One region of the Bariatricus sp. SGI.154 genome, then DNA from elsewhere that is predicted to be linked to it. Evidence: predicted binding sites of a transcription regulator. Region 1 holds the regulator's gene; each other region holds the start of a gene.
What was found. The regulator Rex, encoded in region 1, represses fermentation and respiration genes when NADH is low (regulators of the CRP and FNR family bind a similar motif). The targets are predictions, from matches to a motif close to ATTGTTAANTANTTAACAAT.
Positions count from the first base shown of each region.

Region 2: a site for Rex is predicted at 1,602-1,621, ahead of asrA (anaerobic sulfite reductase subunit AsrA). Genes of this name have one in related genera too.
Region 3: a site for Rex is predicted at 1,954-1,973, ahead of pflB (formate C-acetyltransferase). Genes of this name have one in related genera too.
Region 4: a site for Rex is predicted at 1,493-1,512, ahead of hypB (hydrogenase nickel incorporation protein HypB). Genes of this name have one in related genera too.

Region 1 covers NZ_JBNPMC010000053.1:11,822-15,026, forward strand. The annotation lists gene ACQRBN_RS16375 (NAD(P)H-hydrate dehydratase) at 1-1,323, opposite strand, end outside; gene ACQRBN_RS16380 (redox-sensing transcriptional repressor Rex) at 1,468-2,112, opposite strand; gene abc-f (ribosomal protection-like ABC-F family protein) at 2,236-3,205, shown strand, end outside.
Region 2 covers NZ_JBNPMC010000012.1:10,006-13,210, reverse strand. The annotation lists gene asrB (anaerobic sulfite reductase subunit AsrB) at 1-546, opposite strand, end outside; gene asrA (anaerobic sulfite reductase subunit AsrA) at 543-1,571, opposite strand; gene ACQRBN_RS07430 (Crp/Fnr family transcriptional regulator) at 1,682-2,374, opposite strand; tRNA gene ACQRBN_RS07425 (tRNA-Lys) at 2,778-2,850, opposite strand; gene ACQRBN_RS07420 (Uma2 family endonuclease) at 3,159-3,205, opposite strand, start outside.
Region 3 covers NZ_JBNPMC010000014.1:58,672-61,876, forward strand. The annotation lists gene pflB (formate C-acetyltransferase) at 1-1,899, opposite strand, end outside; gene yajC (preprotein translocase subunit YajC) at 2,196-2,501, opposite strand; gene tgt (tRNA guanosine(34) transglycosylase Tgt) at 2,616-3,205, opposite strand, start outside.
Region 4 covers NZ_JBNPMC010000021.1:17,173-20,377, reverse strand. The annotation lists gene ACQRBN_RS10510 (glycosyltransferase family 4 protein) at 18-1,232, shown strand; gene hypB (hydrogenase nickel incorporation protein HypB) at 1,549-2,217, shown strand; gene ACQRBN_RS10500 (DUF5692 family protein) at 2,253-3,205, shown strand, end outside.

The sequences.
Region 1 (3,205 bases):
GACACCTGCCAACACATCACCGGAGCCTGCCTTCGCCATCGCCGCATTGCCTGACAGATTCACATAAGGATGAGAATCCAGGGATGCAACTACAGTTCTGGAATCCTTAAGCACACAAGTCCAATGATACTGCTTTACATATTCCTCCAGAATCTCCATCCTGCCCCTCTTCAATTCCTCCACGCTTAATGAAACAAGCCTGGACATCTCTTTCATATGAGGCGTAATAATGATATCTGTCTTAATGCTGTCTATATATTCTCTATGCTTTGCCAGCAGATTCAATCCATCTGCGTCGATCAGACACGGAACCTCCGCGTGTGTAAGCGTTATCCTCAATATCTTTTCAGACTGTTCGCTAAGCCCAAGCCCTGATCCTATACAGATGATATCTGCCCAATCTAAAAGTCCTAATAATTCTTCCTTATCGTAATGATCGTAGGCAGTCACGATAGCCTCCGGAAGCTGCTGCTGCAGAATCATGCGATTCTCTTCCGGAGTATAGATCCGTACCAGCCCTGCGCCGGTCATATATGCTGCTTTAGCATTGAGATAGGCAGCACCGGACATTCCTTTACTGCCTGCAATGATCAGAAGCCTTCCATAGGTGCCTTTATTCGAGTCAGCTTTTCTTATCGGAAGTATCCTCTGGTATTCCTCCCTCTCCAGCGTATATGCCGCTTGCTTATCTACGGAAGTCTTTTCCATGCTGATTCCAATATCTGCTATGATTACTCTGCCAGCATACTCCTTTCCGGGATAGAACGCAAGCCCTAGTTTTTCTGCCTGAAAGGTCACGGTAATATCTGCTTTGAATGCAATCCCTAAGATATTACTCTGATCGGAGGATATCCCGGACGGCATATCGACAGCGAATTTGATTCCGGAAGTTTCGTTCATCCGCTGGATAATCTGAAAATATCTTCCCTGAATCTCGCGGCTTAATCCCACTCCGAAGATTGCATCTATTATGATACTATATTCACCATCCTCGAATTCGTTGCATATCTCTACACCAATTTCTCTTAGCATATGCATCTGACTTCTTGTCTCATCCGTACAGTGTGATACATCTCCTACAAAACACACTTTCGCAGGATGATTTCTTCCCGCCAGTAGCCTGGCAATCGCGAACCCATCACCACCATTGTTCCCGGAACCGCATACAATACAGGGACTTGATAGATCCAGTTTTTCCTCTTCCATTACCTCTACACATCTTAATGCGGCTCTCTCCATTAATTCCATTGACGGGATGCCTAACTCCTGAATTGTATACTGATCCGCCTGTTTCATCTGGAGACCATTTACCAAATATCTCATCTTTTCACTTCCATCATTAAAAATATCATTCTCACCCTGATAGATTCTACCATCGGTAATTCTTTATTGATATATCATAACATAAAAGGACGTGTAAAGCCCGGGCATATAATAGATTCCGGTCATTACACGTCTTTGTTCTTATTATTTTTTGTGTTCTTCGTTATAGCGGCTGATGTTATAAGACAACTGCATAAGACTCTCTGATAAATGTACGTTCTCAACAATAATATGCTCCGGCAGATTCAGATCTGTATGTGCAAAATTCCAGATCGCACGAACGCCATTCTCAACCAACATATTCGCCACTTCTACTGCCTTGTCCTTCGGAATCGTAAGAACAGCAATCTCTACATCGTTACTCTGAACGAATCCCTTTAACTCATCCATCATACGAATCGGTACACCTCTGATTGCAACTCCCTGTAATCTCGGGTTCACATCAAAGATACCCTTCAGAATAAATCCTCTCTTTTCAAATGCCGCATAATTGGCAAGTGCCTGTCCCAGATTACCGGCTCCGATAATAATAATATTATGGTCTTCTTCCAATCCTAGAATCTTGCCGATCTCTGTGTATAAATACTTTACGTTATACCCATAACCCTGCTGTCCAAATCCGCCAAAATTGTTAAGATCCTGACGAATCTGTGATGCTGTTACCTTCATCCGCTTGCTCAAATCATTGGAGGAAATACGCTCTACCCCATTCTCCAATAACTCACCCAGATATCTATAATATCTTGGTAACCTTCGAATCACCGCTTGAGAAATCTCTCTTTCTTCCACTAATCTCACCTTCCATCTCCATTCTAAGAATTATTATATAGAATTGTCGGATTAAAGTCAAACTTTTAGTTGTATTTTGTTCTATTTTCGCTATAATTAAAACGAACGAAGAAGGAGGATATTATGATATTAGCATGTCACGGAATCAGCAAAGCCTTCGGTGAAAAGGTAATCGTAGCCGATGGCTCCTTTCATATAGAAGATCATGAGAAGGCAGCTCTTGTAGGACCTAACGGTGCAGGAAAGTCTACTCTTTTCAAGATGATCGTAGGCGAACTTCCCTCGGACGGCGGAGAAGTTATCCTTACCAAAGGCAAGACACTCGGATATCTTGCCCAACATCAGGAAATGCAGAGCGGAAGTACCATATACGAAGAAGTCAAACTTGCCAAAGCAGATATTATCGCAATGGAGAAGCAGATCCGCTCAATCGAGTTAGAATTAAAACATCTGGAAGGCGAAGCCTTAGCATCCAGACTGGAGACCTACAATCGTCTGACAGCGGCATTCGAGCGTGAGAATGGCTATGCTTATGAAAGCGAGATTACTGGAGTCTTAAAAGGTCTTGGCTTTGATGATACAGATTTTTCCAAGCCTGTGGACACGCTTTCCGGCGGGCAGAAGACTCGGGTATCCCTTGGCAAACTACTGCTTACCAAGCCGGATATACTACTCCTAGACGAGCCTACCAACCACTTGGATCTTAATTCCATCGCATGGCTTGAGACTTATCTTTTGAATTATCCAGGTGCTGTCTTAATCGTGTCCCATGACCGATATTTCCTGAACCGAGTGGTCACCAAGGTTCTGGAGATTGAATTGGGCAAACTTATGACATACATGGGCAACTATACCGATTATGCTGAGAAAAAGCGTCAGATCCGGGATGCCCAGTTAAAAGAATATTTAAACCAGCAGCAGGAAATCAAGCATCAGGAAGCGGTCATTGAAAAACTCCGTTCCTTTAACCGCGAAAAATCAATCAGGCGGGCAGAGAGCCGCGAAAAGATGCTTGAAAAGATCAAGCCTGTGGAAAAACCTGTGGAGATGAATACCGAGATTCATCTAACATTAGAGCCTTCCTGCATCAGCG
Region 2 (3,205 bases), on a different contig from region 1:
ATACTTCGTAACCATGCCAACCGGACCTTCGTATCCTTCCGGCGCAGTATCTACCGTCTTAATCACCTGAATCTGCTCATTCCAGAACTCAAAATCATCTTTGAACAGGACATCTTTCGGTGATTTGAATCCAGCGATTAATGTTGTACTTACTGCCTCTTCCGTATGATGTGCGAAATAATCTACCACTCCGCGTACTGGAGAGAGACCTGTTCCACCCGCAACAACTACCAGTTCCTTGCCCCTGTAATTTGCGATCTCGAATCCATTGCCGTATGGTCCACGGATGAAGAAACTGTCTCCCACATAATTCTCGAAGATCTCATTGGTTACTTTTCCAACTCGGCGTATGGTGAAATCTACCGTTCCCTCGCCGATTCCGCTGACAGAGATCGGTGCCTCGCCATATTTTGGAATCGATACTTCAAAAAACTGTCCCGGCTTTACCTCTCCGTCGAATTCCATACGGAACGTATACTCAAGATCCGTATGCTTGATAACCTCTCGAATCGTTGATAACTGAGGAATATATTCATTTTTCATTATTCTTCTTCCTCCTTTGCTAAACGGTTGACACAATTGGAATAAGATATGTACTCCGGACAAACATCATCGCAGCGGCCGCAGCCTACGCACATCGGATAGCCGAAACGTTTCTCATAATCATAGATCTTATGCATCACTTTAAAACGCATCCGGTCTCCCTGGCTCTTTCGGAAGCCATGCCCGCCTGCCATGTCCGTATAGCCATCTACTTGGCAGGATGCCCACACTCTGCGGCGCTCGCCCACTTTCGGGTTATCTTTATAGAAGATATCCTGCATAGTGAAACAGGTACAGGTAGGACAGACGAAATTACAGCGTCCGCAGCCGATACAGCGGTCTCCGTATTCCTGCCAGATTGCTTTGGTGAAACTCTCATTTGACAGGTGTTTCGGCAGCGTAACCTTCTCTTTATTCTCTGTCACATAATCCGGTGTAACCTCTACAGCCTTGCCCATGGTTGCATTTTCTAACTCTTTTCCCTGACTGGATTGCAATGCCTTCTCAAGTTCCGGATTCTTAATATCTGCATACACGACCTCACCGTCCACTTTCAGATATGCGTCATAATGATCCGCCCGGTTCGTTCCCATGCTGACACAAAATCCTGATTCGCAGGTCTCCTTGCATCCCATGAGGATAAATTTCGCCCGCTCTCTTACTCTCGCATAATAGAAGTCCCCGAATCCATTCTTCAGATAGATCTCATCCAGACGTTTCACAGCGTGCAGATCACAGGAACGTAAGAAGATTAAAATATCTTTCTCTGGCCCCTTCGGTACCGTCGTCTGGTCTTCTGTAAAGTAAAACAGCGTCTCATTAATAGCCAGCAGAGTCTCTTTGAAAGAATAATCGGATTTCTTATTCCATACGATCTCGTCCAGAGAAGTAATCTTCCCATACCGGATAATGTCCGTATCAGAAAAACATCCTTCTCCTTCCATCAATTTCGGCCCGAATATTTCATAAGTCTTCACCCAGTCCTGAAACATCTGCCCGGCCTCTGTCTTCGATAGTTGATAGCCCATAATTTCTCCTTTCCCATCTTACATGCTCTTGTTGATAATATCTTAACAATAAGCACAAAAAAATTCTGTGATGTACATCACAGAACTTTTTAAACACTTATAGATTTTCATTATATTTTCCCAGTCTTATAGAAAATTGACATCTTCTGAGGATTCACAATCGTGATTCTCTTCTTCTGAATCCTCATAAGACCATATTCTGTCAACGTGTTACACAGTCTGGAAGTCGTCTCTCTTGGTGCCCCCAGCATATCAGCCAGGAACGTAATCGACATATTGATATCTATCTCAATCCCCTCCGGTGTCATAACGCCAAAATCCCTGGACAATTTCCACAGTTTCGCCGCCAGCTTCCGCTCCAGATAGATACTTCCCATCGTGTTCTTAAGCTGATGCCCCAGGCGCCAGATTCTCCGTTCCTGCGTCTCCATAACCGCTTTAACCAAACTGAAATCCTCTTCCATACACCGCAGAAACTCCGGAACGGGCACTACAAAAACGCGGCTTTTCTCTATGGTCTCACAATAGAGCGAAGCCGGATGTGTATTCAGTACATGCTCATTGAGCAATACTCCCGGACCGAATACGAAGATAATCTTTCGCTTGCCGGTGTGCGTCAGATTATAGATGATGGACTTGCCCGATATCTGGATATATACGTTGCCGATGTCCTCCTTCGCCCGTATGATGATCTGCCCTTTTCCGCATTCTTTGACATTTCCCTTCTGCCATAACTTCTCCAGCGTATCGGTGGATACGCCTTGAAAAAACTGCTGCTGATACAATTCATTCTTTCCCTGCATAGTTCACTCTCTTCCGAAAATATAATCGTTATTATCACTCTATAAATATCTGCCCAGCATCCATATCAAATACAATGGCACGCTATAGGTCATTGTATTCTCTACCAATGAATTTAATTTATCATATTATTCTTGTTGCTTCAATTCTGGTTTGCATTTTTCATATGAATTTTGTTATTTTATCACGTTTTTTCATATAAACTTTTGAATTATCTCTTCACATAAAGGGAATGCGCGAAGCGCATTCATGCGCCGAGCGCGGTCGCTTGCAACATACTACCTCTCACGCGAGCGTACATCCTCCCGGAGGGTTTTTATACCATAAGAAACTTCATTTTCTATGACACAAAAAAAACCACCGTCCCCGCAGCTCACAATGTCTGCAAAAACAGTGATTTTCAAGTGCGCGATCAGGGGTTCGAACCCTGGACACCCTGATTAAGAGTCAGGTGCTCTACCAACTGAGCTAATCGCGCATTTCTTAATTTTTTATTACGTATTTCCTTAACGCAAGTGCTATTATATAACAGTTTTTTGGGGAATGCAAGTGTTTTTTTATAATTTTTTATATTTTTTGTCATTGAAATTTTTCAAGGTAAATGCAACACCCTGTTGCACTTACTCTGAAAAGTCTATCTGTTGCAGTTACTTTGGAAATATACGATCAATCACTTCCAAACGCTATTCCAACTTCTGCTTCACCTTAGTTCGGGGACAAAGCCTTCTGATCTTGTCCCCGTATTTTCTTATCCCTTATTTTATTCCCCCTCATTTACTATTCCTTTTACTCATACAAAAACCTCACATATTCATAGATCTCCGCAAAATCCA
Region 3 (3,205 bases), on a different contig from region 1:
TGCACCATAGGATGGGTTCGCACCTGGTGACAGTGGCTCTCCTGCTTTTCTTCCATCCGGAAGTGATCCGGTCGCCTTACCATATACAACGTTAGATGTGATCGTAAGGATAGAAGTTGTAGGTTCAGAATTTCTGTATGTATGGCATTTTCTCAGTTTATGCATAAATGTCTTCAGAAGTTTGATTGCGATATCATCTGCTCTGTCGTCATCATTACCATATCTTGGGAATTCTCCCTCTGTCTCAAAGTCAACTGCCAGTCCATTTTCATCACGAATTACTTTTACCTTCGCATACTTGATGGCGCTTAAGGAGTCAACTACATGTGAGAATCCTGCAATGCCTGTAGCGAATGTACGTCTTACATTGGTATCGATCAGAGCCATCTCTGCTGCTTCGTAGTTATATTTGTCATGCATATAGTGGATCATATTCAAGGTATCTACATATAACTTAGACAGCCAGTCCATCATTGCGTCGTAACGCTCCATTACTTCATCATAATCAAGGTACTCTGAAGTAATTGGCTTATAAGCCGGTGATACCTGCTGCTTTGTCTTCTCATCCACACCACCGTTAATTGCATATAACAAACATTTCGCAAGGTTCGCACGTGCTCCAAAGAACTGAATCTCTTTTCCTGTCTCAGTTGCAGATACACAGCAGCAGATACTGTAATCATCCCCCCATACCGGACGCATTACATCATCATTTTCATACTGGATAGAACTTGTGGTTACAGAGATGAATGATGCATATTTCTTAAAGTTTGCAGGCAATTTCGGCGAATACAATACTGTTAAGTTCGGTTCTGGTGACGGTCCCATATTCTCTAATGTATGAAGGAAACGATAGTCATTCTTCGTTACCATAGAACGTCCATCCATTCCAAGACCTGCCACTTCCAGTGTAGCCCATACCGGGTCACCTGAGAAGAGTTCGTTGTAAGAAGGAATTCTTGCAAACTTCACCATACGGAACTTCATAACCATGTGATCGATCAGTTCCTGTGCCTCAGACTCGGTAATAGTACCATTCTTCAAATCTCTTTCAATATAAACATCAAGGAAGGTAGATACACGACCTACACTCATAGCTGCACCATTCTGAGTCTTGATCGCTGCAAGGTATCCGAAGTACAGCCACTGTGCTGCTTCTTTCGCATCTTTTGCCGGCTGGGAGATATCGTATCCATAGACGGCTGCCATTTCCTTCATCTGCTCCAGGGCACGAATCTGATCAGCCACCTCTTCACGAAGACGGAAATCCGTTCCCTTCATGCCATGTCTTGCATAACGGTCAAAATCATAATGTTTCTTTTCAATCAGGAAATCAATTCCGTATAATGCAACACGACGATAATCACCAACGATACGTCCACGTCCGTATGTATCCGGAAGACCTGTGATAATCTTATTATGGCGCGCCTTCTTCATCTCTGGTGTGTAGATATCGAATACGCCCTGATTGTGTGTTTTATGGTATTTGGTAAATATCTCGTGTAATTTTTCACTTGGCTGATATCCATAAGTAGTACAAGCCTTTTCAGCCATTGTGATACCGCCATATGGCATAAATGCTCTTTTTAACGGCTTGTCTGTCTGAAGACCTACGACCTTCTCCAAATCTTTCATATCCTCATCTATATATCCTGGACCATATGCAGTAAGACCAGATACTACTTCTGTCTCCATATCCAGAACGCCGCCTTTTGCGCGCTCCTCTTTCTGCAATTCCTGCAATTTGCCCCATAATTTACTCGTTGCCTCTGTCGGACCCTCCAGGAATGATTCATCACCTTCATACGGGGTGTAATTACACTGAATAAAATCACGAACATCTACGGATTCTTTCCAGTTTCTTCCTGTGAATCCTGCCCACTGTTCAAAATGTGCCATTGCGTTTTCTCCCTTCTCTAAGTTGTTTTACATTTTTCTCGCACAGTATACCATCTTGTTAACAAAATATCAATAGGCATCCTGATAATCATTATCGTTTATCCCATTGTATTGAATTTTGTGCAATTCTCCAGTGGGGACGGGGGAAAACTCAAAATCCCCCGTCCCCAATTCAATTTGCCCTGTCCCTTTTTGAAATCCCCCTGTCCCTTTTCTAATTCATCAAAAAAGAGAATCCTTCTCCAGGATTCTCTTCATCATCTTACTCTAACCTTCCTATGCCAGGTACAGTCTGCTTACTCAGCAGATGCCTTCTCAACCTGAGCGATTGCTGCCTTCTGCATTGGAATACGGCAGTTTCTGTTGCTTCCAAATTCTACGATTACGTCGTCATCGCTAATATCAATAATAACTCCATAAAATCCGCTTGTTGTCAATACGGTATCGCCTACTTCCATATCGGAAATCATTGATTGAACTCTCTTCTGCTCCTTTTTCTGTGGTCTGATAAATATGAACCAGAAGCCTCCGAAGATAACTGCATATACGACAATCAGTAACGCCCAACTTCCTCCTGCGCTTTGTGCTGCTAATGTGTACATAATTAATTCCTCCTAAATATCTTTAAACACTATTGCTATCATACACAATAATACAATTTTCATCAAGTAATTTTCTTGAATTCATTGTTTTTTTATATATCTTTTTCTTGATTCTTATATCTCCTGACCAGTTACTCCTGCGATTTTTCTCGCTTTATACTCCTTGTAGCGTCCCTCTTCAATCGCCTCTCTGATCTCCTCCATCATCGTATTGTAGAAATACAGATTATGCAGCACGCACAAGCGCATTCCTAACATCTCTTTTGCTTTCAGCAGATGACGGATATAGGCTCTGGAATAAGTACGACATGCAGGGCACTGGCATCCTTCTTCAATCGGACGGTCATCCAGTTCATACTTTGCATTAAACAGATTCAACTTGCCGTGATTCGTATATACATGTCCGTGACGTCCGTTACGACTTGGGTATACACAGTCAAAGAAGTCAACGCCTCTGTCGACCCCCTCCAGTATATTCGCCGGAGTACCTACTCCCATTAGATACGTCGGTTTATTCGTCGGAAGATGCGGCACAACTGCATCCAGAATCCGGTACATCTCCTCATGGGACTCGCCTACAGCCAGACCCCCAATCGCATAACCATCCAAATCCAATTCTGCGATCTCCTTGGCATGACGTACACGGATATCCTCATAGATTCCCCCCTGATTGATTCCGAACAACAACTGCTGCTTATTAATCG
Region 4 (3,205 bases), on a different contig from region 1:
GGAATAGAAAGAGTATTATGAGAATATTGAGCATATCGGCACAGAAGCCGAATAGTACAGGAAGCGGAGTATATCTGACGGAACTTGTAAAAGAATATGCTGCCAAGGGACATGAACAGGCAGTTGTGGCAGGCGTCTACCGGGATGATGTGGTGGAACTGCCGGAGGGGACAGAGTTTCATCCGGTTTATTTTGACAGCGAAGAACTGCCGTATCCGATTGTGGGAATGTCGGATGAGATGCCGTATAAAAGTACCAGGTATTGCGATATGACGCCGGAGATGGCGCGGCAGTTTCGGGAGGCGTTCTTAGGAGTGCTGGTTCCACTGGTGGAGGAATTTGGACCGGATCTGATCCTGTGCCATCATCTGTATCTTCTGACGGCTATTGTAAGAGAGCGTTTCCCAAAGCATAGAGTCTATGGATTCTGCCATAATACGGATCTTAGGCAGATGCAGAAGACGGATCTTGAAAGAGCATATATTGCAGAACAGATTCGAGGACTTGACAGAATCTTCGTGCCGCAGGAGGCTCAGAAGGAAGGCGTGCTGGAGATATACCATGTCTGCCCTGAGAAAATTACAATCCTGGGGATGGGATATAACAATAAGATATTCTATTCGACCGGAGAGAAGAAGGATGATGGCGTGACCAGACTGGTATTTGCGGGGAAGATTGCAGAGAAGAAGGGGGTTATGAGCCTGATGAAGAGTCTGACCCTTCTGCCTGAGAGATTATCGGACGTACCATATGAGAAGGTTCAGGTGCTGCTTGCAGGAAGTGCAGGAAATGAGACGGAATACCAGGAGATTCGCCGTTTGGCAGAGACAGTGCCTTATAATGTGCAGTTCCTGGGAAGGCTTGCGCAGCCGGAACTTGCGAAAATATATAACGCAAGCGATATATTTGTACTACCATCGTTCTTTGATGGACTGCCGCTTACGATTATAGAAGCCCTGGCTTGTGGGAATCGGGTGGTGGTATCGGATCTGCCGGGAGTTCAGAACTGGCTTACGGAATATGCGCCAGGAGCAGATGTCAGATATGTGCCTATGCCGCAGATGAGGAATACGGACGAGCCGGTGCCGGAGTCGTTGCCGGAGTTCGAGGAACATCTGGCGGACGCGTTGGCGGATAGTATCCGGACGAAAGCAAGAAAGACGGCGGATGTCAGCAGGATATCCTGGGAGGGAATTGCGAGAAAGGTAATAGAAGGGATCATAGAAGAATAGTATGACTATATGGATGCCGGGCGATTGCCCGGCATTTTTGTGTGTTTTTATATTTATAGACAACATTTACGCTTGTATATAAGAATACGTGCTGAATATCTTGCTCATGAATAGATCAAAGATAAAAATCCATCGGCTGGATGTGGTTATACCAGATGCCAAATAAATAAAAATCGAAAAGTGAATAAAAATCAAAAAAAATTTAAGCGAAATACATAAAATATGCGTTGCAAATTGACAAAACATGTGTAAAATATTATAATGACAAAGAAATAACAAATATTGGTACAACCAAAATGATGGAGGGATAGAAGGAATGGGTGAATTCAGAATTTTGGAAATCAAGCAAAGTGTATTTGCGGATAATGACAGGCGCGCAGATGAAGTGAGAAAAGAATTAAAAGAGAAGAAAGTATTCTTGCTGAATCTGATGTCTTCTCCTGGGTCGGGAAAGACGACGACACTTACAAGGACAATTGAACATCTGCAGGAAGAACTTCGCATTGGAGTGATGGAAGCGGATATAGATTCAGACGTAGATGCACAGACGATTTCCGCAATGGGAGTGAAGGCGATTCAGCTTCATACCGGGGGCATGTGTCATCTGGACGCAGATATGACGGCGCAGGGGCTTGACGGACTTGAAACAGGGGATATCGATCTTGCGATCCTGGAGAATGTAGGGAACCTAGTCTGTCCGGCGGAATTCGATACGGGCGCGGTTAAGAATGCGATGATCTTAAGCGTCCCGGAGGGAGACGATAAGCCGCTTAAGTATCCGCTGATGTTTTCCATCTGTGACGTGGTGCTGATCAATAAGATCGATGTACTGCCGTATTTTGATTTTGATATGGAAAAGTGTAAGAAAAATATATTGATGAGGAATCCAAACGCTAAGATCATTCCGATCTCTGCCCGAACAGGTGAAGGTATTGAAGAATGGGCAAAATGGCTTCGGGATGAAGTAAAGGAATGGCAGAAATAATATAAAGATATAAAGAGAAAAGAGGAGGGAATGTTATGTTATTTCAGATTTATGGAGATGGTGCCGGATGGCAGCTGCTTGGATGGGTGCTGGTGTTCGCGGCGCTGATACTTGCCAATGAGGTCGCGCGCCGGACTAAGCAGGGCGGTATCTTCTGTTTCCTGGTGATACCGGCTGTGCTGACGGTATATTTTATTGCAATCTATGCAGGTGCGGCGATGGGAGCCGAGTGGGCGCTAGGTAATCCTACTTACGTACATATGAATAGCTGGTTCCATTATGCGAAGTTATATGCCGCTACAGCAGGATGTATAGGCTTCATGATGTTAAAGTATAAGTGGAGCATCGGCAAGACGGAGTGGTTCAAAGTGTTCCCGTTTTTGATCGTAGCGATTAATATTCTGATTGCCGTAGCAAGTGATTTTGAATCTGGTATCCGCGGTGCAATGGCGCTGGCAGAATATGGCGACCGTTGGTGGCTGTCTTCTGAGAATGTATGGCTCTATGGCGGCTGGTGGAACTGGGTGAACGGTATTGCGGGCATCCTGAATATCTTATGTATGACAGGATGGTGGGGAATCTACTCATCAAAAGATAAAAAAGACATGCTCTGGCCGGATATGACATGGTGCTTTATTATCGCATATGACCTGTGGAATTTTGAATATACATATAACAATTTACCGACACATGCATGGTACTGCGGACTTGCGCTTTTGCTGGCTCCGACATTCGCCAATGCGCTGTGGAATAAGGGCGGATGGATTCAGAACCGTGCGAACACATTGGCATTGTGGTGTATGTTCGCCCAGGTATTCCCGATGTTCCAGGATTACAGCCGGTTTACAACGCTTTCTGTTGTATACGCTGATGGATTCATGGATGCGGCAGTAAGACCGACAGCAGCCAATCCAACCATGCAAGGGGTAGTGGCGATTATAGCGCTGGCTGCGAATGTGCTGTGTCTGGCTGTTATTATCAGGCGTTC